2 regions of the Limosilactobacillus sp. genome follow, and region 2 is predicted to be linked to the other one. Evidence: predicted binding sites of a transcription regulator. Region 2 holds the regulator's gene; the other holds the start of a gene.
The links. The regulator CtsR, encoded in region 2, represses protease genes until heat stress. The targets are predictions, from matches to a motif close to TTGGTCAAAAAAGGTCAAANA.

Region 1: a site for CtsR is predicted at 2,777-2,797, ahead of clpP (ATP-dependent Clp endopeptidase proteolytic subunit ClpP). Genes of this name have one in related genera too.

What each region holds. Positions count from the first base shown of each region.
Region 1 covers NZ_JAKVPE010000001.1:2,067,277-2,082,847, reverse strand. The annotation lists gene LKE23_RS09790 (TetR/AcrR family transcriptional regulator) at 1-554, shown strand, start outside; gene LKE23_RS09785 (glucose 1-dehydrogenase) at 641-1,405, shown strand; gene LKE23_RS09780 (hypothetical protein) at 1,460-2,005, opposite strand; gene LKE23_RS09775 (hypothetical protein) at 2,070-2,201, opposite strand; gene clpP (ATP-dependent Clp endopeptidase proteolytic subunit ClpP) at 2,868-3,461, shown strand; gene whiA (DNA-binding protein WhiA) at 3,558-4,496, opposite strand; gene LKE23_RS09760 (gluconeogenesis factor YvcK family protein) at 4,508-5,494, opposite strand; gene rapZ (RNase adapter RapZ) at 5,510-6,379, opposite strand; gene LKE23_RS09750 (DUF523 domain-containing protein) at 6,444-6,953, opposite strand; gene uvrA (excinuclease ABC subunit UvrA) at 7,089-9,971, opposite strand; gene uvrB (excinuclease ABC subunit UvrB) at 9,983-12,025, opposite strand; gene LKE23_RS09735 (KxYKxGKxW signal peptide domain-containing protein) at 12,335-14,542, opposite strand; partial or broken gene LKE23_RS09730 (DEAD/DEAH box helicase) at 14,810-15,379, opposite strand; gene asp3 (accessory Sec system protein Asp3) at 15,376-15,571, opposite strand, start outside.
Region 2 covers NZ_JAKVPE010000001.1:1,007,561-1,023,131, forward strand. The annotation lists gene rpoC (DNA-directed RNA polymerase subunit beta') at 1-218, opposite strand, end outside; gene rpoB (DNA-directed RNA polymerase subunit beta) at 262-3,873, opposite strand; gene LKE23_RS04925 (TetR/AcrR family transcriptional regulator) at 4,080-4,685, opposite strand; gene LKE23_RS04930 (ATP-dependent Clp protease ATP-binding subunit) at 4,819-7,308, opposite strand; gene LKE23_RS04935 (CtsR family transcriptional regulator) at 7,322-7,789, opposite strand; gene LKE23_RS04940 (IS30 family transposase) at 8,011-9,141, opposite strand; gene LKE23_RS04945 (SDR family NAD(P)-dependent oxidoreductase) at 9,411-10,181, shown strand; gene adhP (alcohol dehydrogenase AdhP) at 10,299-11,321, opposite strand; gene LKE23_RS04955 (matrixin family metalloprotease) at 11,591-12,265, opposite strand; gene tnpA (IS200/IS605 family transposase) at 12,503-12,940, shown strand; gene LKE23_RS04965 (RNA-guided endonuclease TnpB family protein) at 12,937-14,097, shown strand; gene LKE23_RS04970 (phosphoglycerate dehydrogenase) at 14,216-15,388, opposite strand; gene serC (3-phosphoserine/phosphohydroxythreonine transaminase) at 15,405-15,571, opposite strand, start outside.

The DNA.
Region 1 (15,571 bases), 1.1 Mb from region 2:
ATCCTTACCAATCCCAGCTGTGTCATGCTGTTCCCCTCAATTCAACTGAGCAGGCCATCAGCAAGTCTTTCCTCTACTTGTACCAGCGAATGGACTTTGAGCATATTTCGATCACCGCGATTTGCCGGCACGCTCAGGTTTCTCGGCCCACTTTCTACCGCTACTTTAGTAATACGTGGGAAATTAAGGAGGTTTTGGAGAGCAATTTTGTTGCCAACTTGCTTCACGTAAGCTATCAGCTCAAGTTCTTTGACTTTGCTAATCCCTCCTATCCCCACTACCTAAAGAAGATGCGGAATTTTTTGCAGGCCAACCGGGAAACATTTAAGGCCTTTTTGGTTACTAACCCCTCCCCCACCTTTATTCACAAGTACAAGGTCAGTATCAAGTACCATTATTTCCGCGAACACTATTTTTCCGATCTGGACCTCGAGATCATTGCTAGCTACCTGATCACGGTCTTTACCTACACGCTTGCCAACAACACCCCAATTACGCTCGAACAGGCCGACCACTACGACCGCCAGCTCGGAAGAATCATCGCCGCCCTCTGAGGGTTACAGTTAGAGCCAAAGTTGTAACGCCCTCTCTTTATCTTTTGGCTACGATTAAGTCATCAAATGATGAAGGGATGATTTTCATGAAGAAAGTTGCAATCGTTACTGGCGGTGCCAAGGGCATTGGTGCTTCAATTGTTCGTCAATTAGTGGCTGACGGATTTCAAGTTGCAATTGGCGATTATAACTTGGCGGACGCAGAACAATTCGCTAGTCAATTTGCCGACAATCAGGTTAAAGCTTTTCAAGCGGACGTTTCCAAAAAAGAGGACGTCGATAGTTTAGTTAGTCAAACCGTTGGTGAGTTCGGCCAGCTGGATGTAATGATCAATAATGCCGGGATCTCGAAAGAATACCCTCTGCTCGAAATGACGGCGGAAGAATTTGATCAGTTGATTGCCGTCAACATGAAGGGGGTCCTCTTTGGCATCCAGGCAGCGGCAACGCAGTACATTAAGCAGGGAACTCCCGGCAAGATCATCAACGCCTCATCAGTCGGTGGCTACAAGGTTTCTCCAAACCACGGTGGCTATTCCGCCACTAAATTCGCCGTTCGTTCGCTAACCCAAGCAGCGGCCCGTGAATTTGGCAAATACGGCATCACGACTAATTGCTATTGCCCAGGCTACACGATGACACCGATGATGAAGCAAATCGTGAAGAATTACAGCCAACAGCTTCATATCTCGCCGGATGAGCTGGAGAAGCAAAAGAGCGCTGAAGTTGCTCTGCGGCGTCCTGCCCAACCGGAAGACATCGCCAACGTGGTCTCATTCTTGGCAAGTGACAAAGCCAATTACGTAAATGGTCAGGCGATTGTCGTTGATGGCGGATTGATTTACAAATAATAGAATTAAAAACGCAAAGGCCGGTGAAAACTAGGCCTTTGCGTTTTTTGATTTTCATTTCATCCGCTGACGCCGCTCCCGGCGCCGAAGCAGCCTCTGCAGCCGTGCTCGATTATAGCGCTGGAGAATGATGAAGGGCAGTTCAATCAGGCTCACGATGACGGACGTGCTGATAAAGATTGCCGGATCACCAAACGGTACAATCAGGATCAGGGGCAAATAGGTTAAGATAAACATCAATTCGTGGTCAAACTCCGCGGCGATCATCGTTTGGATAAGCTGAGGCAGTGAACGCCGGCGCAGGTCGTATTTTTCTGGCGAATAGGTTGGCAGAAAGCTTTTCCACTTCCTTACTTTCAGCAAGCGGTAAAGACGCTGCTCGCCCGCCGTCACCCTGAACCAGCGACAATCCTGATCAAGCTTTAATCGTGGTTCAATTACGTTGCCAACAACCAGCCGCATCCCTAGTTGATAGAATGTTACCAAAAAGGTCAGCACGAGGCTCAACAAAATTTTTTGAGGGAAAATCAGGTAGAGAATCGTCAACATAAGCAGGCCAATCCCCGACCAGGTTGTCGCCCTTTTCATCAAAGCTTCCATTGTTATCGTCCTTCTCTGTAAAAAAAGAGCTGCCAATCGCTGGCAGCTCTCTTTCATTAACGAATTACTTTTCGTCTGCTGGCTTTTCCTTAGCCCACTTACGAATAGCTTCGATCTTCTTTTCTTTTAATGCTCGCTTGTACTTAGGAGCAACTGGGCGACGGCCTTGAACGCCGTATGGGTGTGCTTTACGCATGAATCTATGCCTCCTTTAATATCAAACGTAAAATAATTAACGTTCCAATTATACCGGGCCCCGTCCCAAAAAGCAAGCCTTGGCTAAATTTCGCCCCGCGAATTTAATTGGGCGCTCGTTACCAACTTTTCAATAGGTAAAAAAGCAAATTTATTTTTACTTTTTACTTCAAATTGATAAACGTTACCAATCGCCCCAGTCGTGTTCTCAGGGTTCCTGACTAGACCAATTTATGAAAACCCTTTACAAATATTGTTAAATAGGCACTTGCAAATCAGACCAATATGCGGTACATTATAAGTGTCCTAAGGAGCTACTAATTAATTTATAAAAAATAAAAGCTAACATCTATCACAGGAGGTATTCATCATGGAAGACACTAGTAAATTAAACGTATTCAAGACCGCTGCAGATTGGAAGGAACTGGACCAGCAGAGCGCTGCCGCTGAGCTGGACATGCTCGCCGAAAACCTGAACGAAAAGTAAATCTCTTATCTTGACAACTTCTGACTACTCCCCCAGCAGCGATCGGCAATTCCCGGTCGTTGCTGTTTTTTAATTTAAAAGAGATAAATCATTTGACCTTTTTTGACCAATCGGTTATAGTATTAATATCCGTTAGCAATACCAGCTAACGTGTGCTAATTTAAGTAAGGAGGCCACACTATGAACTTAGTTCCAACAGTCGTCGAGCAGTCATCACGTGGCGAACGTGCTTACGACATTTACTCACGGCTTCTGAAGGACCGGATCATTATGCTGTCTGGTCCAATCAATGACGACATGGCTAATTCCATTGTTGCGCAACTGTTATTCTTGGATGCGCAAGACTCAACCAAAGACATTTACTTATACATTAACTCTCCTGGTGGTGTTGTTACCTCTGGGATGGCGATCTACGACACGATGAACTTCATCAAGTCCGACGTGCAGACGATCGTAATCGGGATGGCCGCATCAATGGCCAGTGTCCTGGTATCATCCGGTACCAAGGGCAAGCGGTTCGGTCTGCCACACTCCCAGGTTCTGATTCACCAGCCATCTGGTGGTGCTCAGGGTCAACAAACCGAAATTGAAATTGCTGCCACGGAAATCCTGAAGACGCGGAAGATGCTGAACGGCATCCTTGCCAAGAATTCTGGACAATCCCTGGAGCAGATTCAGCACGATACGGAGCGTGACCACTACTTCACCGCTCAGGAAGCCGTTGATTACGGCCTGCTTGACGGAGTAATGGAAAACAACTCCAAGCTGAAGTAATCACTATCAATGAAAAGCGTTTCGATTCCTTAGCGAGTCGAAACGCTTTTTTTCTATCAAAAAAGGTGCAGCCAGCAACGGTTGCACCCTTTTAGTTTATTCAGCTTTGCCCATTCGCAGCTCGTCGGCGTAGGCGTTGAGCTTGCGCAGGCGGTGGTTGACCCCCGACTTCGAGATTGGCCCGCCCGGAACCAATTCACCAAGTTCCTTGAGGCTGACCTCTTGGTGGGCCAGCCGGGTCTCAGCGATCTCCCGCAGCTTATCAGGCAGGCTTTGCAGGCCAACCCGCGATTCAATCAGGCGGATGTTTTCGATCTGCCTGGTCGAAGCGTTGGCGATCTTGTTCATGTTGGCATTCTCGCAGTTGACCAGCCGGTTGACCGAATTACGCATGTCGCGAACGATCCGGACATTTTCAAACTGAAGCATCGAGTTCGTCGCCCCGATCAGCGACATAAAGTCGGCGATCTTCTCGGCCTCCTTCAGGTAGACGATGAAGCCACTGCGCCGGGCCGTCGTCTGAGCGTTGAGGCCGAATTTGTTCATCATCTGGGCAATCATCTCATTGTGTTCCTCGTACAGGGAATAGATCTCGAGATGGTAGCGCGACGTTTCCGGATTATTGACCGAACCACCGGCCAAGAAAGCCCCCCGCAGGTAGGAGCGGACCATCCACTCGTCCTTTAGCAGTTCCAGCGGCACCCGTTCCTTGATCTGGAGATTCTGTAAGATCCCCAGGTCGTCGAGGACGTGCTGGGCCGAATTGCGCAGCCGAACGATGTACTGGTTGTTCTTCTTCAGCTTCATCTTGCGCCGCACCACGATCTCACTCTCGACGTGGTAGAACTCCTTGAGCAGGGAATAGATCCGCCGGGCGATGGCTGGGTTTTCGGTTTGAATGTTGAGGACGAGTCCCCCATTTCCCAGGCCAATGCTCCCGTTCATCCGGATCAGGGCCATCAGTTCCGCCTTGGCATTGTCTTGGTGAACCTTGATGGCGGTTAATTCCTTTTTGACATCACTCGCGTACGACACAAAAATCCCTCCTAGTCATGGACCTGGTGCAGGCGGTTAATCAACTCCGCCACTACCAGATCGCGATCGTGAAAGGCCCCATTATCCTTGAGGCGCAGGAAGTTGGAACTGATCACCCGGCAGCCCTGGTCGCGTAAGCCCTGAAAATCATGGCCGACCGGCTGGGAAATTTCGTTCCATTCCTGAAAGTCAATATAGTTTTTCGGCACCGGCCGGATGTTGACCAGGACCGTGTCAATAAAGTTGTGGCCGAGGTGCTGGTTGAGCACCCGGACGTGGTCGGCATCGGTGAAGTGGTCGGTCTCGCCCTTCTGCGTCATGATGTTGCAGATGTAGACGACCTCGGCCTTGCTCTCGCAGACGGCTTGGCCGACCTCTTTGATCATCAGGTTCGGCAGGATACTGGTGAAGAGGCTTCCGGGCCCGAGCACGATCTGGTCGGCCTCTTTGATCGCCTGGATCACTTCCGGAACCGGCTTGGTGGTGTGCCCATCCCCATCGTGGGTCGGGGTCACCCAGACCCGTTTGATCTGCTTGTGAGCCGCCGTGATTTCAGACTCGCCGCTCAGGGTGGTGCCGTCCATGAATTCGGCATTCAGCGTCAGTGGCTCGTTAGCCACCGGATAGATGTGACCGCGGATCTTCATCATCTCCGACAGCTCCTGGACGGCGGTGAAGATTCCGCCCCGCATCTCCGAAAGTGCCGAGATGATCAGGTTGCCGATCGCGTGTCCCGCGAAGAATTGGTCGTTGCTGTTAAAGCGGTACTGGAAGACATCAAGCTCCAGCTTAGGCAGCTCTGACAGGGCTACCAGACCGTTTCGAATATCACCAGGTGGCACCACGTTGATGTAGTTGCGCAGGATCCCTGAAGAACCCCCGTCATCAGCAACCGTGACCACGGCAGTGACATCGACGTCCTTGTCACGCAGGCCCCGCAAAATGACTGGCAGGCCGGTTCCACCGCCGATCACAACAATCTTTGGTTTTCGAAACATTAAACTTCTTCCTTCCTACTTTGCCTTGTCCACGTCCCGGTGAACCAGGTTAACCTGGTAGCCGGCCTCCTTAAGATCGCCCGCCAGTCGGTTAGCAATGGTAACCGAACGGTGCTGCCCACCGGTACAGCCGATGGCAACGGTCAGACTGCTCTTGCCTTCCTTGATGTAGCCAGGCATGGCGCTCTTGAGCAGGGCGATCAGGTGCCGGTAAAAGTCCTGAGCAATCGGGCTCTTCATCACGTAATCCTGGACTGGCTTATCGTTGCCGGTCCGGTGCTTTAATTCTGGAACGTAGAACGGGTTTGGCAGGAAGCGGACGTCCATCACGATGTCGGCATCCAGTGGCAACCCATACTTGAAGCCAAAGGACATCACTTCAATGTAGAAGTTGCTGCCCTCGCCGTGGCCAAAGAGCTTGTTAATCCGTAGTTTCAGGTTGCGCGGCGTCAGCTTGGTGGTATCAATAATCACGTCGGCCCGGCTCTTTAATTCGGTCAGCAGCTTGCGTTCGAGTTCCACCCCGTCCAGCAGGCGTCCCTGCGGTGCCAACGGGTGGGAACGCCGGGTTTCTTTGTAACGAGAAATCAGGGTAACGTTGTCCGCGTCCAAGAACAGCACCCGCACGCTCAGGTCTTTGCGCTGGCGCAGCTTCATTAAGCTCGGCAGGACCTGCTCGTGGAAGCCCCGCGAACGCAGATCCATCACCATGGCGACCTTATCGAACTCGCCCGAATCTTTAATTACGTCGACGAATTTCTCCGCCAGGTTTGGTAGCATGTTGTCAATCACGAAGTAGCCAAGGTCCTCAAAACTGTGAACGGCCACGGTCTTACCGGCCCCGCTCATCCCCGTAATAATCACTACCTGCATAGAATCAGCCATTTATTTTCCTCTCTTCTCTATCAGGACTACCCAAGTATTGTAACACATCAAGCCGGGTGTGTCTTTATTTTGTCTTTTCTACCAGCAGTGGCCAAACCGTTGGATCTACCCAGGGACGGACCCGTTCACGACTGAGCTCCGTTTCACCGAAGACCTGGATACCGCCTTGTCGCAAGAGGGCCGCTGCCACGCCCACCCCGGCGATCTTATTTCCGGAAAAACTCCCATCGTATATCAGCTGGGTTCCGCAGGCTGGGCTTTTCTGCTTCAAAAAGGCCGCCTGAACGTGGTAACGCCGGGCAATCCACAGGGCCAGCTGGGCGCCCTGAAGATATTGTTTGGTAACGTCCACACCGCGACAGTTAATCACCCGGGCCCGGCCGGCAATGACGTCCTCACCGTTGCCACCTTGAATTTCCGCCGGGTCCCGGGGCGTGCTCATGCCACCCATTACCTCGGGGCAGATCGTCACCGCCTGGCCCAGGGCCACCAGTTGCGCCGCCAGGTCATTCTTGGCGTTGCCACCGTCGTAGCGAACGTTGAAGCCCGCGAGGCAAGCACTCAGTAAAATCATTCGATCACTTCCTTGCTATCTAGCATACGCTTTATTTGGAAGCATTATCGTCAAATAACAATACTAATCGCAAATTCTCTTTAAATCACTAAAGGAGACCAATGAGAAATTCCACTGATCTCCTTTTTATTTACCCTACTTTTTCTTGCGTGACCGCTTGGCCTTCTTAGCCGCGTGCTCAGCCATTCGCTTCTCGTCACGTTCCAGCATTTCCTTGAGGTACTTGCCAGTGTAGCTGCCCTTTACCTGGGCAACCTCTTCTGGCGTCCCGGTGGCGACTACCTGGCCACCGCCTTCACCGCCCTCGGGACCGAGGTCGATCAGCCAGTCCGCTGATTTGACCACGTCGAGTTCGTGCTCAATCACTAGAACCGTGTTCCCGGCGTCGACCAGGCGTTGCAGAACAGCCAGCAGGCGCTTAATGTCGTCCATGTGCAGCCCGGTCGTCGGTTCGTCCAGAATGTAGAAGGACTTGCCGTGGGACTGCCGGTGTAATTCGGCCGCCAGCTTCATCCGCTGGGCCTCCCCACCGGACAGGGTCGTCGCCGGCTGGCCCAGGTGAACGTAGCCAAGGCCGACATCCTCAATCGTCTGAAGCTTGCGCCGGATCTTTGGGATGGCGTGGAAGAACTTCAGGGCCTCGGACACCGTCATGTTGAGCACGTCGGCGATGTTCTTGCCCTTGTATTCAACCTCTAGGGTCTCGGAGTTGTAGCGGGTGCCGTGACAAACCTCGCACGGCACGTAGACGTCAGGCAGGAAATTCATCTCGATCTTGATGATCCCGTCCCCGTGACAGGCCTCGCAGCGACCGCCCTTGACGTTGAAACTAAACCGTCCCTTGGTGTAGCCGCGCATCTTGGCCTGATTCGTCTGGGCGAAGAGCTCCCGGATGTCATCGAAGACCCCGGTGTAGGTGGCCGGGTTGCTCCGCGGCGTCCGGCCGATCGGTGACTGGTCGATGTTGATCACCTTTTCGATGTTCTTCACGCCCGAGATCGACCGGTACTTGCCTGGCTTGGCGGAGTTGTTGTTCAGCTTCTGTGCCAGGACCCGCTTGAGAATCATGTTGACCAGGGTCGACTTGCCGGAGCCGGAAACCCCGGTGACGCAGATGAACTTACCGAGTGGGAAGTCGACGTCAATGTCCTTGAGATTGTTGGCCGCCGCCCCCTTCAGGATGATGTGCTTGCCGTTGCCGGCCCGCCGCTCAGTCGGCACCTCGATCATCTTCTTGCCGGAAAGGTACTGCCCGGTCAGCGACTTCCGAGAGCGCATGATCTGCTTTGGCGTCCCGGCCGCCATCACCTTACCACCGTTCTCACCGGCGCCCGGGCCGATGTCGATGATGTAGTCGGCCGCCCGCATCGTGTCCTCGTCGTGCTCGACGACGATCAGGGTGTTGCCAAGGTCGCGCATCGCCTTCAGTGAGGAAATCAGGCGATCGTTGTCCCGCTGGTGCAGCCCGATCGACGGTTCATCCAGGACGTACATGACCCCGGACAGGTTCGAACCGATCTGGGTGGCCAGGCGAATCCGCTGGGCCTCCCCACCAGACAGAGTCCGGGCCGACCGGCTGAGCGTCAGGTAGTCGACCCCGACGTTTTGCATGAAGGTCAGCCGGTCGAGGATTTCCTTAAGGATTGGCCGGGCAATCTGCTCGTTTTGCTCCGACAATTTGACGTTCTTGAAGAATTCAATTGCCTTACTGATCGGCAGCTCAGAGACTTCGCCGATGTTTTCGCCGTCAATCTTGACCGCCAGGGCCCGCTGGTTGAGCCGGTAACCGTGGCAGACTGGGCAGGGCAGCTCGGTCATGTACTTGCGCATCTGCTCGCGGGTGAAGTCCGAATTGGTCTCCCGATAGCGCCGACTGATGTTGTTGACGACCCCCTCAAAGGGTACGTCGACGTCCCGGACGCCACCGAAGTCGTTCTCGTAGTGGAAGTGGAAGGTCGTGTCGCCGTTGCCGTAGAGGACCTGCTGTTGCTGCTTCTTCGGCAGCTTGTTGAACGGCGTGTCCATGTCGATTCCTACCGACTGGCAGAACTGTTCCAACAGCTCCGGGTAGTACTGGGAGGAAATTGGGTTCCACGGTGCCATGGCTCCCTCACGCAGGGTCTTCGTCCGGTCCGGAACCACCAGATCAACGTCGACCTCGAGCTTGGAGCCGAGGCCCTCGCAGGCCGGGCAGGCACCAATCGGGGCGTTGAAGGAGAAGAGCCGCGGCTCGAGTTCGCCGACCGTAAAGCCACAGATCGGACAGGCGTACTTCTCGGAGAACGGAATTGACTCGCCGCCAATCACGTCGGCAATGGCGTACCCGTCGCTCAAACGCAGCGCTGCCTCGAAGGATTCAAACAACCGGGAGCGGATGCCATCCTTGACGATGATCCGGTCGATGACGACGTTGACGGTGTGCTTCTTGTTCTTGTCCAGCTCCGGAACCTCATCCAGGTCATAGGTCTCACCGTCGACCTGAACCCGGACGAAGCCCTCCCGCTTGACCTTGTCGAAGACCTTCTTCTGGGTCCCCTTCTTGTCGCGGACGATCGGTGATAGCACTTGGAGCCGCGTCCGTTCCGGCAGTTTTAGGATTCGGTCCACCATCTGGTCCGGGGACTGGCTGGTGATCGGGATGTGGTCGTTGGGACAAATTGGCGTCCCCGCCCGCGCCCAGAGCAGCCGCAGAAAGTCGTTGATCTCGGTGACCGTGCCGACCGTCGACCGCGGGTTATGTGAGGTCGTCTTCTGGTCGATCGAAATCGCCGGGGAGAGGCCGTCGATCGAATCGACGTCGGGCTTGTCCATCTGGCCCAGGAACTGACGGGCATAGGCGGAGAGGCTCTCCACGTACCGCCGTTGCCCCTCGGCATAGAGGGTGTCAAAGGCCAGGGAGCTCTTTCCCGAACCCGAAAGCCCGGTGATCACCACCAGCTTGTTCTTCGGAATCGTCACGTCGATGTTCTTTAGGTTATGGGCGCGAGCTCCGTGAATCACAATTTTATCGTTTGCCATGCTATCCCCCTCTATTTATTGCCAACTTTTTTCGTCTTTTTGCCGCTCATCTGGGCCTTGAGCTCCATGACAGTATCACGTAGCGTGGCCGCCTGTTCGAAATCAAGCCGCTTGGCCGCCGCCTGCATCTGCTCGGTCAGCTCGTCGATCATGTTCTGTTGAGCACTCTTCGACAGCTTGGCGAAGTCCTTGGTCGTAAACTCGCTTGCGTCCTCTTGTTCGCCAGTATCCTCCGTCTTGGTAGTGGCCGTGATCGCCTCCTGGATCGGCTTGATGATCGTCTTCGGGGTAATCCCGTGATCCTGGTTGTACTTCATCTGGATGGCCCGCCGCCGCTTGGTCTCGTCGATCGCCTTTTGCATCGATTCCGTGACCGTGTCGGCGTACATGATGACTGCCCCGTGTTCGTTCCGGGCGGCCCGACCAATCGTCTGGATCAGCGAGCGCTCGTTACGCAGGAAGCCTTCCTTGTCGGCATCGAGAATGGCCACCAGGGAGACCTCTGGCACGTCCAGACCCTCCCGCAGGAGGTTGATCCCGACCAGGACGTCGAACTTGCCTAAGCGCAGGTCCCGGATGATCTGGGTCCGCTCCAGGGTCTTGATGTCGGAGTGGAGGTACTTCACCTTCAGCCCGAGGTCCTTCAGATAGTCGGTCAGGTCCTCGGACATCTTCTTGGTCAGTGTCGTCACGAAGACCCGCTCGTGACGCTCGATCCGCTTGTTAATCTCACCGACCAGGTCATCGATCTGGCCCATTACCGGCCGCACCTCAATTGTCGGGTCAAGCAGGCCGGTTGGCCGAATGATCTGTTGGACGACGTGATCGGTCTGTTCCATTTCGTACGGGCCCGGCGTGGCGGACATGTAAACGACCTGGTTGACGTGCTGTTCAAACTCCTTGAGCTTCAGCGGCCGGTTGTCGAGGGCGCTCGGCAGCCGGAAACCGTAGTCGATCAGCATCTGCTTGCGGGCGCGGTCACCGTTGTACATCCCCCGTACCTGAGGCATTGTCTGGTGGGACTCGTCGACCACCAGCAGGAAGTCCTTTGGGAAGAAGTCCAGCAGGGTGTACGGCGGCTCCCCCGGTTTGCGCCGATCCATGTAGCGAGAATAGTTTTCAATCCCGTTGACGTAGCCGACCTCGCGCATCATCTCGATGTCAAAGGTCGTCCGCTGCTGAATTCGTTCCGCCTCCAGCAGCTTGCCCTCGTCAGTGAACTTCTTGACCTGCTTTTTCATGTCGGCCTCAATTTCCGGCAGGGCCAGGTCCATGATGTCCTCGTTGGTCATAAAGTGAGTTGCCGGGAAGATCGAAACCTCCTGGCGGTCGCCCTTGACCTCCCCCGTCAACGCGTCGACCTCCCGGATCCGGTCGATCTCGTCACCGAAGAATTCAATCCGCAGCGCCGTCTCACCGTGTGAAGCCGGGAAAATCTCGACCACGTCGCCGTGAACCCGGAAGCGGCCCCGCTGGAAGTCAATGTCGTTGCGGTCATACTGGATCGTCACCAGCTGGCGCAGAAGGTAGTCGCGCTCGATCTGTTGGCCGACATGGAGGGAAATCACGCTGTTCTGGTATTCGTTCGGATTCCCCAGGCCGAAGATGCTGGAAACCGAGGCGACCACGATCACGTCGTTGCGTTCCAGCAATGCCGTGGTGGCGGCGTTCCGCAGCTTATCGATCTCGTCGTTGATTGAAGCGTCCTTTTCAATGTAGGTATCGCTAGACGGCACGTAGGCTTCCGGCTGGTAATAGTCATAATAGGAAACGAAATATTCGACCGCGTTGTTCGGGAAGAACTTCTTCATTTCGCCGTAGAGCTGGCCGGCCAGGGTCTTGTTATGGGAGAGGATCAGCGTCGGCTTGTTGACGTTGGCGATCACGTTGGAAATCGTGAAGGTCTTCCCGGTCCCGGTTGCCCCCAACAGGATCTGGGCCTTCTCGCCATCCTGGATTCCCTTGGTGAGCTGGGCGATGGCTTCCGGCTGATCACCGGTCGGCTGATAGTCAGAAACAAGGTCAAATTTTCGATCAGGTTGTCGATAAATCAATGACAAATCCCCCTTATTTTTCCGTATACAAGCAAGGCGGTGGGACAGAACTCGCTTGCGAGTTCGTCTTCCCACCCCCGCGAGGCTGGCTAAGCGTCCTGGGCGTTGATTTATCAACGTTCAGGATCCAGCCAGCTACCGCGCTGTAGCATTTTTAACTATACGACAGCAAAAAGGCCGGGTTAATTCCCAGCCTTTTATTTAATTACAATTTAGTTTATCACCCAAACATGCATTCGTCTATTGATTGGCACACCGGAAAAGGAAAAAGCCGCAACGGTAATTGCGACTTTTTCGGGCTAGCTAAAATTATTCAAAATGACGCTTCTTCAGGCCGAAAAGCATTCCGAAACTGGCGGTAAGGAGGCCAAGAACGGTTACTGCAGTTTCGTTCTGGTTACCGGTCTGTGGCAGTCCAGCAGCAGTAGCGGTAGCAGACTGACTTTGTGCTTGCTGTGACTGGGCAGGAGTGGTCTTCACCGCTTGGGTCTCAACTGGTGAGCTTGGTTGCTGCTGGTCAGTTTGGTGAACCGGTTGGGTTGGCTGGTTCGTTTCAGACGTTGCTGGTTCAGTCGGCTGCTGTGATTGAGCAGGAGTCGTCGACTGAATTGAGGTCGGCTGCGTCTGGTTTGGTTGCGTTGGCGTGCTTGACTTCGGATTATCTGGGATTACCGGGTAAGCAGGTGACGTTGACTGCGTCGTTTGACTGGTTTGACTTGGCTGTGTTGGCTGCGTCGTTTGACTAGTCTGACTCGGCTGTGTTGGCTGCGTCGTTTGACTAGTCTGACTCGGCTGTGTTGGCTGCGTCGTTTGACTAGTTTGACTCGGCTGTGTTGGCTGCGTCGTTTGACTAGTCTGACTCGGCTGCGTTGGCTGCGTCGTTTGACTGGTTTGACTTGGCTGCGTTGGCTGCGTCGTTTGACTAGTTTGACTTGGCTGTGTTGGCTGCGTCGTTTGACTAGTCTGACTCGGCTGTGTTGGCTGCGTCGTTTGACTAGTCTGACTCGGCTGTGTTGGCTGCGTCGTTTGACTAGTTTGACTCGGCTGCGTTGGCTGCGTCGTTTGACTAGTCTGACTCGGCTGTGTTGGCTGCGTCGTTTGACTGGTTTGACTTGGCTGTGTTGGCTGCGTCGTTTGACTAGTTTGACTTGGCTGTGTTACTTGACTGCTCTGGCTTGGTGTACTTGGTTGGTGGATATCTACATACGTTCCACCCCGGAGGTCCCAACGGTGAGATTCACCACCGCTAATGTTAACCCGGTTGGCAATCAAATTTCCATCGACGTTAACGTTTGCGTTTACTTCACCCTGAGGATTCAGAACACTGCCTAAAAGATAGCCACTGTTAATATTTAACGTTCCACCATTAGCACCAAAGTTCCAAAGCACATGGTTTGGCTTACTATGTCCTTCATTTGGAGAAATGGTTTGGCCATCATCATACTCCAGCTTTGTTTGAGTATTAAAATTAACGGAACCATTGACATTCATAACCACAACAGGACCGTCTTCTGAAGAACTTAACCCCTTGATAGTCAGTGGCTGGGAGGATGTCAAACAACCAGTCGGCACAGTAACGTAGATAATCTTTGTACCAGCAGCAACATTACTTACATCAATATAATTATTATTGTTATTCTCAAAGTTGACCTTCACACCATCAGTCTGTTTCTGCCGTGCATAATAATTGGCCAGAGATGTCAGGTTGTCGAATTCTTTTTGAAAATCAATGTAGCCACTCTTCTTATAAACAGCACTAGCCTTCAGGTGATCCATTCGGGTCCCATTTACAAAAACCTGACCATTTTTTATTTCAACTTTTGTGTCTTCGCCAAAGACAACATAGTTTTCACTGTTTCGAAAGGCGTTGGAACCCATTTGGTCAACAGTTTCAATGTAGTAAACGTCTCCCTTGGTGTAGTTGTGAGACTCATTTCGTGTTCCAAATTCGTTACCGCTGATGTAATGCTGGGTGGCAATGTTACCGTTAACATCAGCGCCAATTTGAACCTCATTTGCAAAAATATGGAATGATCCGGCCTTGGACAACAGATTGTTATCCAAGTCAGGCAGTGCTGGAAGGGCTGCTTCCTTTTTCGTACTGCTGTTAGCCTTCGTATTATCTTTAGTAGCTTGGTTAGCGGATGATTTAGCAGCTGAACTGTCAACCTTAGCTGCTGATTGTGCACTAGTAGTGGCCTGTGAAGCACCTGGCTGGTCGGGTGCTAGACTTTGTTGTGTTGTGCTCTTTGATCCAGCAGAAGTTGCTGGAACGGCTGCGGACGAATTTACAGCGGCACTGCTCGATACAACCCGTTCACTAACAGCACTTGCACTACTATTAGCACTTACTTGGTCAGCGTTGACTGACGAAACCATTACCCCGAGTGAGAACGTCGCAATCGCCATGGTAAGCCACAATTTACCGGCTTTGTACAACTTATAATGTTTTATTTCGTCAATCTTTTCCAATGTTCTTGCTCCTTTATCAATGATAATTCGTTTTACAATTATCATATTTTATTGAGCAAAACCGCATTGAGCAAGAGCTAGCATGGCCAAACCCGAACATTGTTTCACAATGATATAAACAATTTTTAATTTAAAGTTTTATATTTTAAATTATATTTTTTACATAAAATTTTATAAAACAAACTCGCTTAGGGGTGGCTTTCTACCCCCCCCCCACCAAATTTTAGCGCTTTCACGCAATTGCCATTTTGTCCGGTTGAGTTTCTGATATTTGATAAATCATTCGATAGAAGAGACCTTGTTTAACTAGCCCTCCAGGCTATCCGCCAGGTTGTTGAACAGGTAGTCAAAGGCCAGGGTACTGGCGGTGGTATAGGTGATGTCCGCGTTGTACCACTTGCGTTTCAGGGCCGGCTTCGGGTGCTTGATCTTCTCGTCGAAACCGAGGCTCACCGTCATCCCCAGCCATTCGTAGACCGGGGCCAGCTGGGCCTCATCCCGGGATGCCAGGTAGCCGTTTGGCGTCACCAGCATCGAGCCCTTGCCTTCCAGGGCGTTTAAGTAGATCGCCATGGTCGCCATCAGGGTCTTCCCCTCCCCGGTCTTCATCTCGGCAATGTAGCCCTGGTTGAGGATAATTGCGCCCATTACCTGAACGTCGTAGGGAAACATTCCCAGAATCCGGTAATCGGCTTCCCGAATCGTGGCGAAGGCCTGCGGAAGCACGTCGTCGACGGTCTTGCCGCCTTTGAGCTGGTCACGCAAAAGGTTGGTTTGGTTGCGCAGCTCCGCATCTGACATCTTCCGCATCTTGGGTGCCCAGGCATTGACCTTTCCCAGGATCGCCCGGACATGGTGGAGGTCAACTTTATCAAGAATCATCCTTGATCACCTCCCCAGATGGCATGAATAACCGAAAACAGGCTGACCCAGTCCGGTTCCGAGACGGCTTCCTTCAGCTGGTGCACGTTCGGCCGCCAAACGTAACGGTAAATGTTCTGTGGCCGATCCGCCAAGTAGGCGCGGTTGGTTACCAACCCCTGGAAGGCCGGAAACGAGTTGCAGGCATCGATG
Region 2 (15,571 bases):
CGACCCTTGTAGCGAATCCGCTTGTACTTACCACAAGCACACTCGTAGTCCTTAGTTGGGCCAAAGATTCGCTCGTCAAACAGACCCTGCTTTTCCGGCTTTAAGGTCCGGTAGTTGATCGTTTCTGGCTTTTTAACCTCACCATACGACCAGCTACGGATCTTATCTGGAGAAGCCAGACCGATCTGCATGCTTTCAAATTTATTGACATCAATCAAAGGATGTTCCTCCTTATTTCAGTAAATCTCGGTTGAAGAACGGTTAGTCTTGCTTTGTTTTATCTTCAGTCTTTGATGCAGATGAGGCCTTTGCAGCGTCCTTCTTCTGACCATCGGCGTTGTGCTGTTCGGCGTACTTGGCCAGGGCATCAACGCTGACGACTTCAGAGTCATCTTCATCCATGTTCTTTAATTGAACTTCCTTGTGGTTGCTATCCAAGACCTTCATGTCCAGGCCAAGGGCTTGCAGTTCCTTAACCAGCACACGGAATGATTCTGGAACGCCCGGCTTTGGAATTGGCTGACCGTTGATGATTGCGTCGTAGGTCCGAACACGACCAACGGTATCATCGGACTTGTAAGTCAGGATTTCCTGGAGAGTGTAGGCAGCCCCGTAAGCTTCGAGGGCCCAAACTTCCATTTCACCAAACCGCTGACCACCGAACTGGGCTTTCCCACCCAGTGGCTGTTGCGTAACCAGTGAGTAAGGACCAGTTGAACGGGCGTGGATCTTATCGTCAACCATGTGGGCCAGCTTCAGGTAGTGCATGGAACCAACGGCAACCCGGTTTTCAAATGGTTCACCGGTCCGGCCATCGTAAAGCACCGTCTTCCCGTCTTCAGGGAACCCGGATTCACGAACGGCGTCCCAAACATCCTTGTCGGTGGCACCATCAAAGACTGGCGTGGCCATGTGAATACCAAGGCGCTTAGCAGCCATCCCCAGGTGCAATTCGAGCAGCTGCCCGATGTTCATACGGGATGGCACACCCATTGGACTCAGCATGATGTCGATTGGCGTCCCGTCTGGCATGTATGGCATATCTTCTTCAGGCACAACGATGGAAACAGTACCCTTGTTACCGTGACGACCAGACATCTTGTCACCGACCTGGATCTTCCGCTTCTGAGCGATGTAGACCCGGACCATGGTGTTAACACCTGGTGACAGTTCGTCCCCATTTTCACGGGTGAAGATCTTAACGTCCTGGATGATTCCGCCACCGCCGTGAGGAACCCGCAGTGAGGTATCACGAACTTCACGGGACTTTTCACCAAAGATGGCGTGGAGCAGCCGTTCTTCGGCGGACAGTTCCGTCATCCCCTTTGGCGTCACCTTACCGACCAGGATGTCGCCGTCGTGCACTTCAGCACCGACACGGACAATCCCGTCTTCGTCCAGGTCCTTCAAGGCGTCGTCACCGACGTTTGGAATTTCACGAGTCATTTCTTCAGGTCCCAGTTTGGTTTCCCGGGCTTCGGACTCGTAGGACTCAATGTGGATAGACGTGTAAACGTCATCCTTAACCAGGCGTTCGCTGATGGCGATGGCATCTTCGAAGTTGTACCCTTGCCAAGTCATGAAGGCGATCAGTGGATTTTGACCCAGGGCTAGTTCACCCTGTTCCATTGATGGACCATCGGCTAAGACATCGTCGGCATCAATGTGCTCACCGACCTTGACGATTGGCCGCTGGTTGTAGTTCTTACCACCGTTGGAACGACGGAACTTCATCAGCTTGTAAGTGTCCAAAGTACCATCGTCTTCACGAACCCGTACTTCACGAGCATCAACGTATTCAACCGTTCCTGGCTTCTTGGCAATCATGGCTACCCCGGAGTCATGGGCTGCCTTGTAGTCAATCCCGGTACTTACCAGTGGCGCGTGCGGGTTGATCAGAGGAACCGCCTGCCGCTGCATGTTGGCACCCATCAGGGCACGGTTGGAGTCGTCGTTTTCAAGGAATGGAATACATGCGGAAGCGACGGAGACAACTTGCTTTGGAGAAACGTCCATGTAGTCGACGTTTTCAACACTAGTTTCAACGTATTCATCCTTGTCACGGGCCATAACCTGCTTGTCAACAAATGAACCATCATCAGTTAATGGCGAGTTGGCCTGAGCAATCACGAAGTTATCTTCTTCGTCGGCCGTTAAGTAATCGATCTTGTCAGTAACCTTGTGGGTCTTCCAGGAAACACGCCGGTATGGAGTTTCGATGAAGCCGTACTTGTTAACGCGGGCGTAGGAAGACAGGCTGTTGATCAGACCAATGTTTGGACCTTCAGGCGTTTCGATTGGGCACATCCGGCCGTAGTGGGTGTAGTGCACGTCCCGGACTTCATAGCCGGCCCGGTCACGAGTCAAACCACCAGGACCCAGGGCGGACAGACGCCGCTTGTGGGTCAATTCACCCAGCGGGTTGGTCTGGTCCATGAACTGGGACAGCTGGGATGAACCGAAGAATTCCTTGATGGAGGCAACCACTGGCCGAATGTTGATCAGCTGCTGTGGCGTCACGGTGTCAGGATCTTGAATTGACATCCGCTCACGAACCACCCGTTCCATCCGGGCAAGCCCGATCCGGAACTGGTTTTGCAGCAGTTCACCCACGGAACGAATCCGCCGGTTACCCAAGTGGTCGATATCATCGGTGGAACCAATGCCTTCTTGCAGGTTGAAGAAGTAGTTCAGAGAAGCCAGGATGTCGGCTGGTTCAATGTGCTTGTATTCCAATGGAATGTGACCATTGCCGATGATTGGCACAACGCGGTCAGGGTCAGTCTTGGAGTAAACCAGGACCTTCTGCAGCTTAACCGGGTCGGTCACAACGGCTTCGTCGGATGGCGTGTAGGTAACCATCTTGAAGTCATCGCGGTCCAGGTATGGTTCCAGCTTCTTCAGAACTTCCTTGGTTACCGTGTCGCCCTTTTGTGCCAGCACTTCACCAGTGTCTGGGTCCGCCAGCGTTTCGGCCAGGGTTTCACCCAGCAGCCGGTACTTGAGCATCAGCTTCTTGTTGGTCTTGTAACGACCAACCGGAGCCATGTCGTAACGCTTTGGGTCAAAGAACCGCGCCGTCAGGAGGTTCCGGGCGGAGTCAGCGGTCTTTGGTTCACCTGGACGCAGGCGTTCGTAGATGTCCTTTAAGGATTCCTCAACCCGGGAGTCCTCGGCGTTCTTGTGGACATCCTTGTCCAAGGTCAGTGACAGGGTTTCACTGTCGCCACCGAACATGTCGATAATTTCATCGTCGGAACCGAAGCCCAGTGCCCGAACCAGTTCGGTCATTGGCAGCTTCCGCGTCCGGTCGATCCGAACGTAGGAAACGTTCTTGGCGTCGGTTTCGTATTCCAGCCAAGCACCACGGTTTGGAATGAAGGTTGCGCCGTAGCTTGGCCGACCGTTCTTGTCGGTTTCTTCATTGTAGTAGACACCTGGGGAACGAACTAATTGGGAAACGATAACCCGCTCGGCACCGTTGATAATGAAGGTCCCCTGGTCAGTCATCAGTGGGAAGTCCCCAAAGAAGACGTCCTGAGACTTGATTTCACCAGTCTCGTGGTTAGTAAGGCGCAGCGTCACGTGCAGTGGTGCAGAGTAGTTTGCATCGTGTTCACGTGCTTCGTCAATCGTGTACTTTGGTTCTAAAAGTTGATAGTCGACGAATTCCAGGGAAAGCTTACCTTGGAAGTCATCGATTGGCATAATGTCATCAAACATTTCCCGCAGCCCTTTATCCATGAACCACTTGTAAGAGTCGGTCTGGATTTCAATCAGGTTAGGCAACTCGAGAACTTCTTTAATCCGGGAGTAACTACGACGGGTACGGTGCTTACCGTATTTTACTAAATGTCCGGCCAAACTGTTCACCTCTCTAATTTGTTGGGTGAGCCATTTCCAAATATTACATTTTGGTTACAATTTCACCAAAATCCAACTTTTGGGCAAAAAAAATCCAAAAACAGTCATCAACTGTCTTTGGTTTTATTGCAGAGCGCAATGGACAATAGATCACCACGCTCAAATGAACTCACAAATTACATACTGTATTAGTATAACCGTGTGTCCTTCAATTGTCAATCGTTAGCTTCGGGTTTCTTCGTCATGCCGTTAATGATGCAGTCCAGGATCAATTTGGTCCGCTGCTCATTGTCAATGGCGTGCCCCCCGATCATCTGGTAGGTCCCGAAAACCGGGGTCAGACTGGCCAGGAATAATTCCGCCGCTTCCTTGGGCAACAGGTCGCCACGCAGGTGCACCGCCGGCTGCTTAAAGTAATCACCAATCGGGTCCAGGTAATCCATCATGAAGATCATGTTGAACTTCCGCTGGGCACTCTTGGACAAGAGCCGCATCGCCTGATTGTACTGTTCATAGATGCTGATCGGGTGATGGCGGCGCAAGGCCTTCACAATTTCATACAGCTGGTCTTCCGGTGACAGGTCGTGCTTGCGCAGGGCCTTGTTGATGTCCTGACGCACCTTCAGTGAAAAGCGCGTCATCACTTCCAGGAAGAGCACTTCCTTATCGCTAAAATGGTGATATAAGGCCGGTTGGGTAATCCCAATCTCCTTTGCAATATCTCGGGTCGAGGTCTGACCAAACCCTCGTTGCAAGAAAAGACGGGTGGCAGTGCGCAAGATCGCCTGCCGAGTCTTTTCGAGCTGCTCCGTACGTCGCATTAAACATCTCTCCTCATTCAATTCACGTATTAGTTAACATTATAATGCCGAACAAGTCCTCATGACAACGATTTCACATAATTCGGCACGGATTAGGGGAGCAACCCCTTTGTAGCTGGTTGCTCCCCTAATTTTAATCACTAAGTTTTACCAGGACCGGCTTGGTTCCCGCCGGTTTCTTAACTTTCATTGTCAGCTTACCATGGTTGGCGCCAATTGTCACCTCGTCGCCAGCCTTGATCTGGCCCGCCAGAAGCGCCGTGCTGAGGCCATCCTCAACGTGATCCTGCAGTGCACGCCGCAGCGGCCGGGCCCCGTATGCCGGGTTGTAGCCCAACTTGGCAATCTCATCAATTGCCGCCGGGGTGATCTTCAGGTCGATCCCCTGACTGGCAATCCGTTTGCGAAGCTCATCCGCCATCAGCTTGACGATCTGGTGCAGCTCCTTCTTGTTGAGGGAGTGGAAGATGATCGTCTCATCGATCCGGTTCAAAAATTCTGGCCGGAAATGAAGTTTCAGCTGCTGCTTAATGGCCGCTGCCATCGCGTTGTAATCCTGGCTGAGGTCCTTAGCACCGAAGCCGACCTCCTTTTCGTCCTGAAGTTGGGTTGCTCCCAGGTTGGAGGTCATGATGATGATGGTGTTCCGGAAATCGATCTTCCGCCCCTTGGCATCGGTCAGGTAGCCATCGTCCAAGACCTGCAGCAGAAGGTTGAAAACGTCCGGGTGGGCCTTTTCGGCTTCATCCAGCAAAACGACGGAGTACGGGTGCTGACGAACTTTTTCGGTCAATTGACCCCCTTCGTCGTAGCCAACGTAGCCTGGCGCCGCCCCGATCAGCCGACTGGTACTGTACTTCTCCATGTATTCCGACATGTCGATCCGGATCATGTTGTCTTCCGAACCAAACATCGCCTCGGCCAAGGCCTTGGCAAGCTCGGTCTTCCCAACCCCGGTTGGGCCCAGGAACATGAAGGAGCCAATCGGCCGGTTCGGATTCTTAAGCCCGCTCCGGGCCCGCCGAATGGCCTTGGCCACTGCACTGACGGCCTCGTCCTGGCCGATGACCCGCTGGTGCAAGACCCGTTCCAGGTTGACCAGCCGTTCACTCTCGCTCTTCTTCAGCTGGGTCAACGGCACCCCGGTCCACTCGGAGACAACCTTGGCCACGTCCTCACCGGTGACCTTGAGCCGATAGCCATTCTGCTCCGCTTTGGCCGACCGCTTGGCCTGCCGGTTCAGCTCGGCCCGCAAGGTTAATTCGTCCTGGCGCAATTGGGCAGCCTGGTCGAAGTCCTGATTTTCAATAGCGGCTTCCTTCTTAGAACGGAGCTGGTCGAGCTTGTCTTCTAAGGATGGCTTGCGTTCGTCCCGCTCTTCAGCGTCGATCCGCACCATCGCCGCCGCTTCATCCATCAGGTCAATCGCCTTGTCAGGAAGGAAGCGATCCGAAATGTAGCGATCCGAAAGCTTGACGGCCTGTTCCAGGGCCTCGTCGGTGATCTGGGCGTGGTGGTGTTCCTCATACTTCGGCCGCAAGCCCTTCAAAATCTTCAGGGTCGCATCGGGGGTTGGCTCGTCGACCTGAACCGTCGCGAACCGCCGCTCCAGGGCCGCATCGGACTCGATGTACTTCTGGTACTCGTCCAAAGTCGTGGCCCCGATGGTCTGCAACTCACCCCGGGCCAGGGCCGGCTTGAGGATGTTGGAGGCATCGATGGCCCCCTCGGCACCCCCGGCCCCGATCAGGGTGTGGAGTTCGTCAATAAAGAGGATCACGTGGCCGTCATTTTGGATTTCCTCAATGACCTTCTTCAGCCGGTTTTCAAACTCGCCCCGGTACTTGGTGCCCGCGACCAGCGAGCCCATGTCCAGGACCATCAGTCGCTTGTTAGCCAGTTCTTCCGGAACCGTCCCGGCCACCATCCGCTGGGCCAGGCCCTCGGCAATGGCGGTCTTACCGACACCCGGCTCACCGATCAGGACTGGGTTGTTCTTGGTCCGCCGACTGAGGATTTGGATGACCCGCTTGATTTCCTTGTTCCGGCCAACCACCGGATCAAGCTTGTGACTGCGAGCCAGCCGGGTCATGTCCCGGGCCAGCTTGTCGAGGGTCGGTGTCCCCGCGGCAGCCGCGTTGTTGCCCTGCTGGTTTGGCTGCGGGCGAACCTGGTTTTCGGCGATTCCCAACCGCCGCAGGGTCACCTTGCGAACCTGGCGTGGCAGGACGTCCAGGCTATACAGGATCCGCGACGACAGTACGCCGTCGTCGGCAATCAGTGCCAGCAAAAGGTGCTCGGTGCCGATCTTCAAGGTGTGCATCTGCTGGGCTTCCTGACCAGCCAGGGCCAGCACCTGCTTAGCCTTTGGCGAGTACGGCAGGTAGTCTGCCGGGCCGAGATCGTCCATTGTTCCGTAGCCGATTAGTCGTTCAATTTCTTCACGAATGTCGTCACTGGTGATTGAGAACTGTTCAAAGATCTTGTTGGCAATCCCATCCTTGTCCATGGAAAGGGCCAGCAGGAGGTGTTCAGTGCCGACAGCTTGGTGTTTAAAGTATTTTGCCTGTTCATGCGCAATTTCTAAGACATGTTTGGCGCTTGGTGTAAACATGTTATCCATCAACAATCATCCTCTAACTTTCATACCGTAGCCGATTGAGAAACGAAACTAAGATTCGGGCGCGAAGTTTGTTCTCCAAGTTGGCGTCGTCCACCGCCAGGGTTTGCTTGGACAAGGCCACCAGCATCAGGTCCCCCTCACGTTGCGAAATCAGGTCTTCATTATATAGGGTCTGCACGATCGCAAAGGCATCGCGTTCGCGAATCGAGTCCCCAATTGCCTGGACTAGTGAGTCTAACACATCGACGTCGCCAAGTAAATTAACTCGTTCGATGCGGATATAGCCGCCCCCACCACGCTTGCTCTGGACCAGGTAGCCATTTTGAATGGTGAACCGGGTCTTAATCACGTAGTTAATCTGCGATGGAACGACATTGAAATGGTCAGCAATCTCTGCGCGACGAATCTCAATCTGAGTATCATCCCCAAAAATTCCCTTGAGGTAGTCTTCAATAATATCCGAAATACTTCGATTTTCCACCTTATCACCTTCCATCGTTTGACTAATTCTGACCAAATTTTACCATATTTTAGTCCAAAACACTGCCGAAAAGTCTTGCCGCTCGAGGAAAGATTGAAGCAAATCAGCTCTTTGAAGCCTGTTATTCCCAGCCGAGTTTATGAATTATTTTTTATAATAATTCAGCGACGGTTTGATTTTATTCATCGACCTAAATTTCAAGAATAAGTTAGCCACTGGACTCAAATAAATAATACTGACCAATTGATTATTGGTTGATGGAGCTGTGATATCTCTTGGTAGAAGGCCTTACGATAGATATCCATTGACGAATGTCCATTAAACATAGCTCGTGGATAGTGATTCATCCAATCATTAGTCGCTATGATCTGAGCACTACTATAGTTATTTATAGCTTCACCTTTGGTAATCTCCTTGCGGAGAAACCGGTTATTGATCTCATTGGATCCACGTTCCCAAGGGGAATACGGATCAGCATAGAAAACATGATCGTGAACTTGTGTTAACTCACTAAATTCTGAACCGTTGTCAGAGGTTATTGTCTTAAAAATGCGATAGTAAGCATCTGTGCCCATTTTCTGGCGCAAATTTATAAAGAACTGATTTACTGCATGCGCAGTTTTACCAGCAATTTTACTCGTGATATTAACTCGTGAAAGGCGATCAGTCATTACTAGTACAACACTGTCATTACCGTTTTTCTGTCCCTGAACTGTATCCAGTTCCCAATGGCCAATTTCGGACCGTTGGTCCGCAGTTTGAGGTCGTTGAGCAATATTAGGCCCTAAGCACCTTTTAGCTTGCGGATGAGTTTGATGATGCTTACGTTTAGGTTTTTCAAAGAGGTCTAAATTGGACGTACGAAGCACACCCTCATTAATCCATTGATATAAAGTTACAACCGACTTTGGGATCAGGGTGCCATCATTCATTAAATCTCGAGCCTTATAAATAACCGCTTGTGGGGAGTAATGGTGGTCGTCAAACTCACCAAGCATTAGCTGATCAGCTAATCGTAAAAATTGCTTTGAAGAATAATATAAGCGACGACGACCAGAATGGCGGTGATGTTCAAGATATGTGGCCTGACCAGCTTCATAACTATAGATGTAGTAAGAATATTCGTAAATCTTACCATTAGATTTTTGACGACGAAGTTGGCGGACCGTACCACGGTTGAGCTCGTTATTAATTGTTTGATGATTAACTCCTAATTGGCGACCAATTGCGCGATTGGAAAGTCCTTGCGACTTTAAAGTCGCAATCATCACACGTTCTTCTTTAGTAAGATGAGCATTCTTTTTATGAGTAGTCAATAAAATAGTAGACATGGTATCATTTAAGTGCGTCATTTGACGGACATCCTTTCATATAGGTTTGGTTCACTTAATATGATACCTGATGTCACGCCGAATGGCGTTTTTTATTTACCACCAACTGGGTGGCTAACTTCATTCTATAATCTACCATTTTATTCATCGAAACTGTAAAAATACGAAAAGTTCTGAACTTTGCCGCAAAAGCCCTTGAACGACCGCTCGCCTATCCTTTATAATTTTTCTTGACAAAGGCCGTTTCGGCTGGATAAACAACGCTAATCAATTAAAGGAGACTTTCGATTATGACAGATCGTTTAAAAGATAAAGTTGCGATTATCACCGGTGCCGCAAGTGGTCAGGGTGCCGCCGAAGCCCGCCTCTTCTTGCAAGAAGGAGCCTACGTGGTTGCGACCGACGTCCAGTTCGACCTCTTAAAGAAGCAGGCCAACAAGTTTGCGGAAAAGTTTGGTGACCGCATTCTGCCAATCATCCAGGATGTCACGAAGGAAGACGACTGGCAAAAGGTTGTCGACCAGACGATGGCCAAGTTCGGCAAGATCGATATTCTGGTCAACAACGCCGGCATCGGGAACACCGATACGACCAGCGGCCTGGAGGACTCAACCGTCGACGACTGGCACCACTTCATGGACATCAACGCCATGTCCCACTTTTTGGGGATGAAGTACGTGGTTCCTTACATGAAGCAAAACGGCAAGGGTGCCATCGTCAACGTTTCTTCCCTGGCCAGCGTTCAGGGAATCGCCGGTGCCTCCCCGTACACCGCCTCAAAGGGTGCTTCCCGGGCCCTGACCAAGGGTGCGGCGCGGGACCTCGGCCAGTTCAACATCCGGGTCAACGCTGTCCTGCCTGGCTGGATCGTCACCCCAATGATGCAGCAGTTTACCCTTAGCAAGAAGCTGCTGGACGAGCTGATTGCCGGTATTCCAATGGGGTATTTAGGTAACCCCGAAGACGTGGGTTACGCGGTGCTCTTCCTGGCTTCCGACGAGGCCCGCTTCGTCAACGGAACGGAAATCGTCGTTGACGGTGGCCAGTCCGTGCGGGGCTAATTGCAATTTATAAAGAGAAACGAATGGACGAATTGCGTGGCTAACCACGTGATTCGTCCATTTTTTTGAGTATAAAAAAGCAGCGACCAGACGATCGCTGCTTTTAATTATTTCAAATTACTTTTCCAATGAGAAGTCAACAACGTTCCGACCAACAACCTTGTTGTCCTTCAGTTCTTGGATCATGTCGTTGATTTCGGAGAGCTTCCGGGTGTGAACGATTGGGTGAACCTTGCCTTCAGCACCGAATTGGAAGCATTCTGCCAGGTCCTGACGAGTACCAACCAGGGAACCAGCAACGATGATGCCGTCCAGAACAGTCTTGGCAATGTTCAGCTTCATGTCACCCTGTGGCAGAGCAACGGCAACTAACTTGCCATCTGGACGCAGGGAGTTAACGGCTTGGTCAAAGGCAGCGGTCGTAACGGCAGTAACAACTGCGGCGTGAACCCCGCCAACCTTTTCTTGGATCTGTTCGTCAACGTTGTTATCGTGACGGTTGATGCATACTTCAGCACCGTTTTCCTTAGCGGCCTTCAGCTTGTCTTCGTTACCATCAACGGCAACAACGTGAGCACCGAAGACGTTGTGAGCAAATTGGATCCCGAGGTTACCCAGACCACCGGCACCAACGATGGATACCCATTGACCAGGCTTGATGTCAGCAACCTTCAGAGCCTTGTACATGGTAACACCGGCACAGGTCAGTGAAGTAGCTTCAACTGGGTCCAGACCTTCTGGAACCTTAACGGCGTAGTCAGCTGGAACGATGCATTGTTCAGCCATGGCACCATCGGCAGTCAGGCCGGCGTTCAGGACGTTGCGGCAAAGAGTTTCACGGCCGGTCAGGCAGTATTCACAGTGGCCACAGCCCTTGAAGAACCAAGCGATTGATACCCGGTCGCCAACCTTTAAGCTGGTAACGCCAGGGGCAACCTTGGATACACGGCCGACACCTTCGTGACCGATGATCCGGCCAGGGTACTTGCCGAATTCACCGGCAGCACAGTGCAGGTCGGTGTGGCAAAGACCACAGTATTCCATGTCAACTAAAGCTTCACCTGGCTTGAGGTCACGAAGCTTAACATCCTTAACAGTAACATATCCATCTACTGGATCGTTCATACAAGCAGCTTTCATAAGGTAAACTCTCCTTTTCTCATCAACATGTTATACATTTCACATTTCTTATAGTAGCAGATACCAAACGGAATTTAAAGTGAAATCGCCAACAATTTTATCTCGAAAGCCATACCAATCACCGCTATTTCGAGGAAGTCCCTTTCACAAGCCATCTTACTTCTTCAAACCAATCATCAATTTTTATTTAATTTCTGCCCGCCAAGCCCTAAAGCCCAATCAGTTTTGCGCAAATCCTCACAATTGCTTACTAAAGTTTAGTAAACCTTTTAGTCGTGATAGAGCATCCGGACGCTTTTGACATCGTTCTTGGTGATCCCGGTCTGGATGTTTCGTGGGATCATGACGCTGTGGGCATAGGATGGCGCGTGGGCCAGCCCGATGGCGTGACCAAGTTCGTGCTGGGCAACCTCGCTGCGAAAGTGCCGACTAGTGTAATCCAGCTGCGTGGCGTCCAGCGTTGACGTGGCCCGGATCAGGGTATGCGTATCCGGGTCGAACTCGGTCTTGGTCGAGCCCAGCTGAGATGTGACGTAGCCAACCGTGGCCGACTGCGAATTATCGGACAGGTCCCCGCTTTGGGCGATGACCTCCGCCTTGTTGGCATTCTTGATCCAGCGAAAGTGAATGGCCTTCGTCTTATTCCAACGCTTGACGGCATCCCGGAAGGCCTGTTGAATGTGCGGATCGTCCGTCTGCATGCAGATGGTCACCTTCTTGCTTGGCCAACGAATGCCCTCCAGGGGAACCGGGGTATTCTGCGGAATCGCGTAGTGGTGCCGGCGCTGGGACGGTTTGGTGCTAAAGGTCAGGCTTGGTTGGCTGGCATCACTTGCGCTCGAATCGCTAAAGGGCGTTGTCGGCAGCTGGTCGGCCTGGACTGGCAGGGCAAACGTCAGCCCCAAAAGCGTGATCAAATAAAATAGAATTAATCGCCGCCGCACTGGCTCCCCCTCCTTTCGTCTTCGTCCATGTTAATCGATTGGCTGCTTCGAGGCAATTAAGAAGCCTTGCTAAAAGCCGGACGAAAAACAAAGATTCCCCGCTCGGTTTCAGCACCAGGCGAGGAATCTTTTTTGAAAGTGGGCAAGGAAACACGTTCTTTTAAAGACGTGATGAATTGCCCTTCTTTTGTACCCAGCGGGCACATGGATAGCGTACAATATGATATAATTATTGATATGAAGGATATAAATAGGCTTACATATGGTAGAACATCGGTCTACAATCTTAATTACCATCTCATTTGGGGAACTAAGTATCGCAACAAAGTGCTGAAAGGACACGTTGAAATAGTCTTGAAGCGAACCTTGTATGAAATTGCTTCAAAATATGGCTTTACAATTGCCCACATGGAGATTGGTAAAGACGATCACATTCACTTATTAGTGAGTGCGCCACCTAAATTATCGGTGACGAATATCGTACGCTGGTTAAAAGGGATTTCCGCTTGGCAATTATTTAGAGAGTGCCCTGAGCTGCGAACTAGTTACTGGAAGAAGCAGGGACGCCACCTGTGGTCACCGAGTTACTATGTTGAAAGCATTGGTGCGGTCAATGAGCAGGCCGTGGCCAAATATATTGACGACCAACGCCGTAAAGAGGTGAACTTAGAATGAGTAAGGTAATTAAAGGAGTCAAGCTATGCTTGTACCCAACTAAGGCTCAACAAGACCAGCTTTGGCAGATGTTTGGTAATGACCGGAAAGTCTGGAACCTGATGTTGGGTATGGCTAAGGAACGTTATGAGAACAACCCTAACAGTCATTTTGTTAATGAATACGGCATGAATTACCTGCTTAAACGTCTCAAAGAAGAATATCCGTATCTCAGAGAAAGTGACGCAACTAGTTTTCTAGTGGTTAATCATAATCTCGCTCAAGCATTCAAAATGCTCTTCAAGCATCGGGGTGGTTATCCACGTTTCAAAAGCCGTCACGCTTTACGCCAATCCTATACGGGACGATCAACTTGCAAGGTGATTGCCAAACGTAGAATGCAATTGCCAAAACTAGGCAGTATCCGCACGAGCAAGACTAATCAAGTTGGCAATGCCAAAATTAAGCGGTACACCGTTAGTTATGACCCGACGGGACGTTATTACCTATCCTTACAAGTTGAAACTGAAACTTGCCAGCTGCCCAAAACTGGAAAATCCGTTGGCCTAGATGTTGGCATCGCAGATTTAGCCATCAGTTCCGATGGAGACAAATACGCTTCTTTTAACGCCAAATGGCATGAAAAGCAAGCCGTTAAGTGGCAAAGCAAATACTCTAAACGTCGTCACCAGGCAATGGTAGCCGTTCGTCAGTGGAATCATAATCATAAAACGATTAAAGAAGATCTGGACGACTATCAAAATTGGCAACGGGCCAGAGTGACAAAGGCTCGTTACCAACAAAAGATAGCCAACAAGCGCAAGGATCACCTGCATAAGCTCACTACTAATTTAGTTAAGCAGTATGACGTGATTGTGATTGAGGATTTGAAAACCAAGAATCTCCAAAAGAATCACTGCTTAGCTAAATCTATTGCGAACGCCAGTTGGTATCAATTCCGCACCATGTTGGAGTATAAGTGTGCTTGGTATGGTAAACAGTTAATCGTGGTTAAGCCTAACTACACCAGTCAGATTTGTAGCACTTGTGGGTATCACAGTGGTAAGAAGCCGCTAGAAATCCGGGAATGGACTTGTCCTAAGTGTGGAATACACCACGATCGAGATATTAATGCGGCAGTTAATATCTTGCGTAGAGGATTAAAAGCCGTTGGTTAGGAACTAGCCTTGGTAAAAGAGCGGAGTTCTGTAAGTTAGGTAGCTGGAATACCAGTGCAATATCCTAAATACTACTTCGCGTTCCCAGAAGCTCGGTCATTTATGGCCGAGTAGTTCACTAGTGTTTAATGTAGCGCACCCGACTGACCGCGTCGATTGCTTCCAGTTCCGCGGTTACCTTCTTAATATCTGCAGCATCGAGGTCGCTGATGTCGACGATCGTGTAGGCATACTTGTCACGGGACCGGTTGACCAGGTTTTCGATGTTCAGTTGATTGTCGGCCATGACGGTCGTGATCTGCCCCAGCATGTTCGGCACGTTGCGGTGAATGATGGTGAAACGGTGCGGACCGGCAAAGGGCGCCTTGACATTCGGCAGGTTGACCGAATTGGCGGTGTTCCCGGTGGCGAGGTAGTCCATGATCTCGCGGGCCGCAATCCGGGCGCAGTTGGCCGTGGCCTCCTTCGTCGAACCGCCGATGTGAGGCGTGATCGTGACTTGATCGTTGCCCAGAATCTGCTCGTCACTGAAGTCGGTGCTGTAGTGGGCAACCTGGCCGTTCTCCAGGGCCGCCAGGACGGCCGCATTGTCGACGATTCCCAGGCGGGAGTAGTTGAGCAGCACCGCGCCCGGTTTGAACATCGCCATCTCCTTGGCGCCAATCAGGCCCGTGGTCTCCTCATTCTTTGGTACGTGAACCGTGATAAAGTCGGCCCCAGCAACCGTCTCCTTGATCGTCGCCGCCCGCTTGACTGCCGGCGAAAGGTGCCAGGCCGAGTCAACCGACAGGTAGGGATCGTAGCCGGTGACGTCCATCCCCAGGTCAATTGCGGCGTTGGCCACCAGCGAGCCGACGTGGCCCAGCCCCAGGATGGCCAGCTTCTTGCCCAGCAGTTCCGTGCCGCTGAACTGGGTCTTCTGTTTCTCCGTCCGCAGGGTGATGTCGGCGCCGGGTGCGGCCGAAGCGCTCCAGTTGGCCGCATTGATCAGGTTCCGTTTGGCATCGATCATGATCGCCAGCACCAGTTCTTTAACCGCGTTGGCATTGCCACCGGGCGTGTTGAAGACCGCGATCCCGTCTTCTAAGGCCCGGTCCAGGGGGATGTTGTTAAAGCCGGCACCGCAGCGGGCAATCACCTTTAAGCTGGCCGGGAACTCCTGATCGTGCAGGTCAACGCTGCGGATCATGTAGGCGTCCGGGGCGGCAGCGTCCTGGTTGATTCGGTAGTCGTCGGTAAATTCTGCCAGGCCGGCCTGGGCAATGGCGTTGTAGGTTTTAATATTGTACATGTGGGCTCCTCCTTATCTATGCGTGTTCCCGTTCAAATTTCGCCATAAAATCGCGCAGGGCAACCGCGCCTTCGTATGGCATGGCGTTATAGAGACTGGCCCGCATTCCCCCGACCAGCCGGTGGCCCTTGAGGTTCTTCAAGCCGGCCTGGTCAGCTTCCTGGACAAAGGCGGCATCCAGGT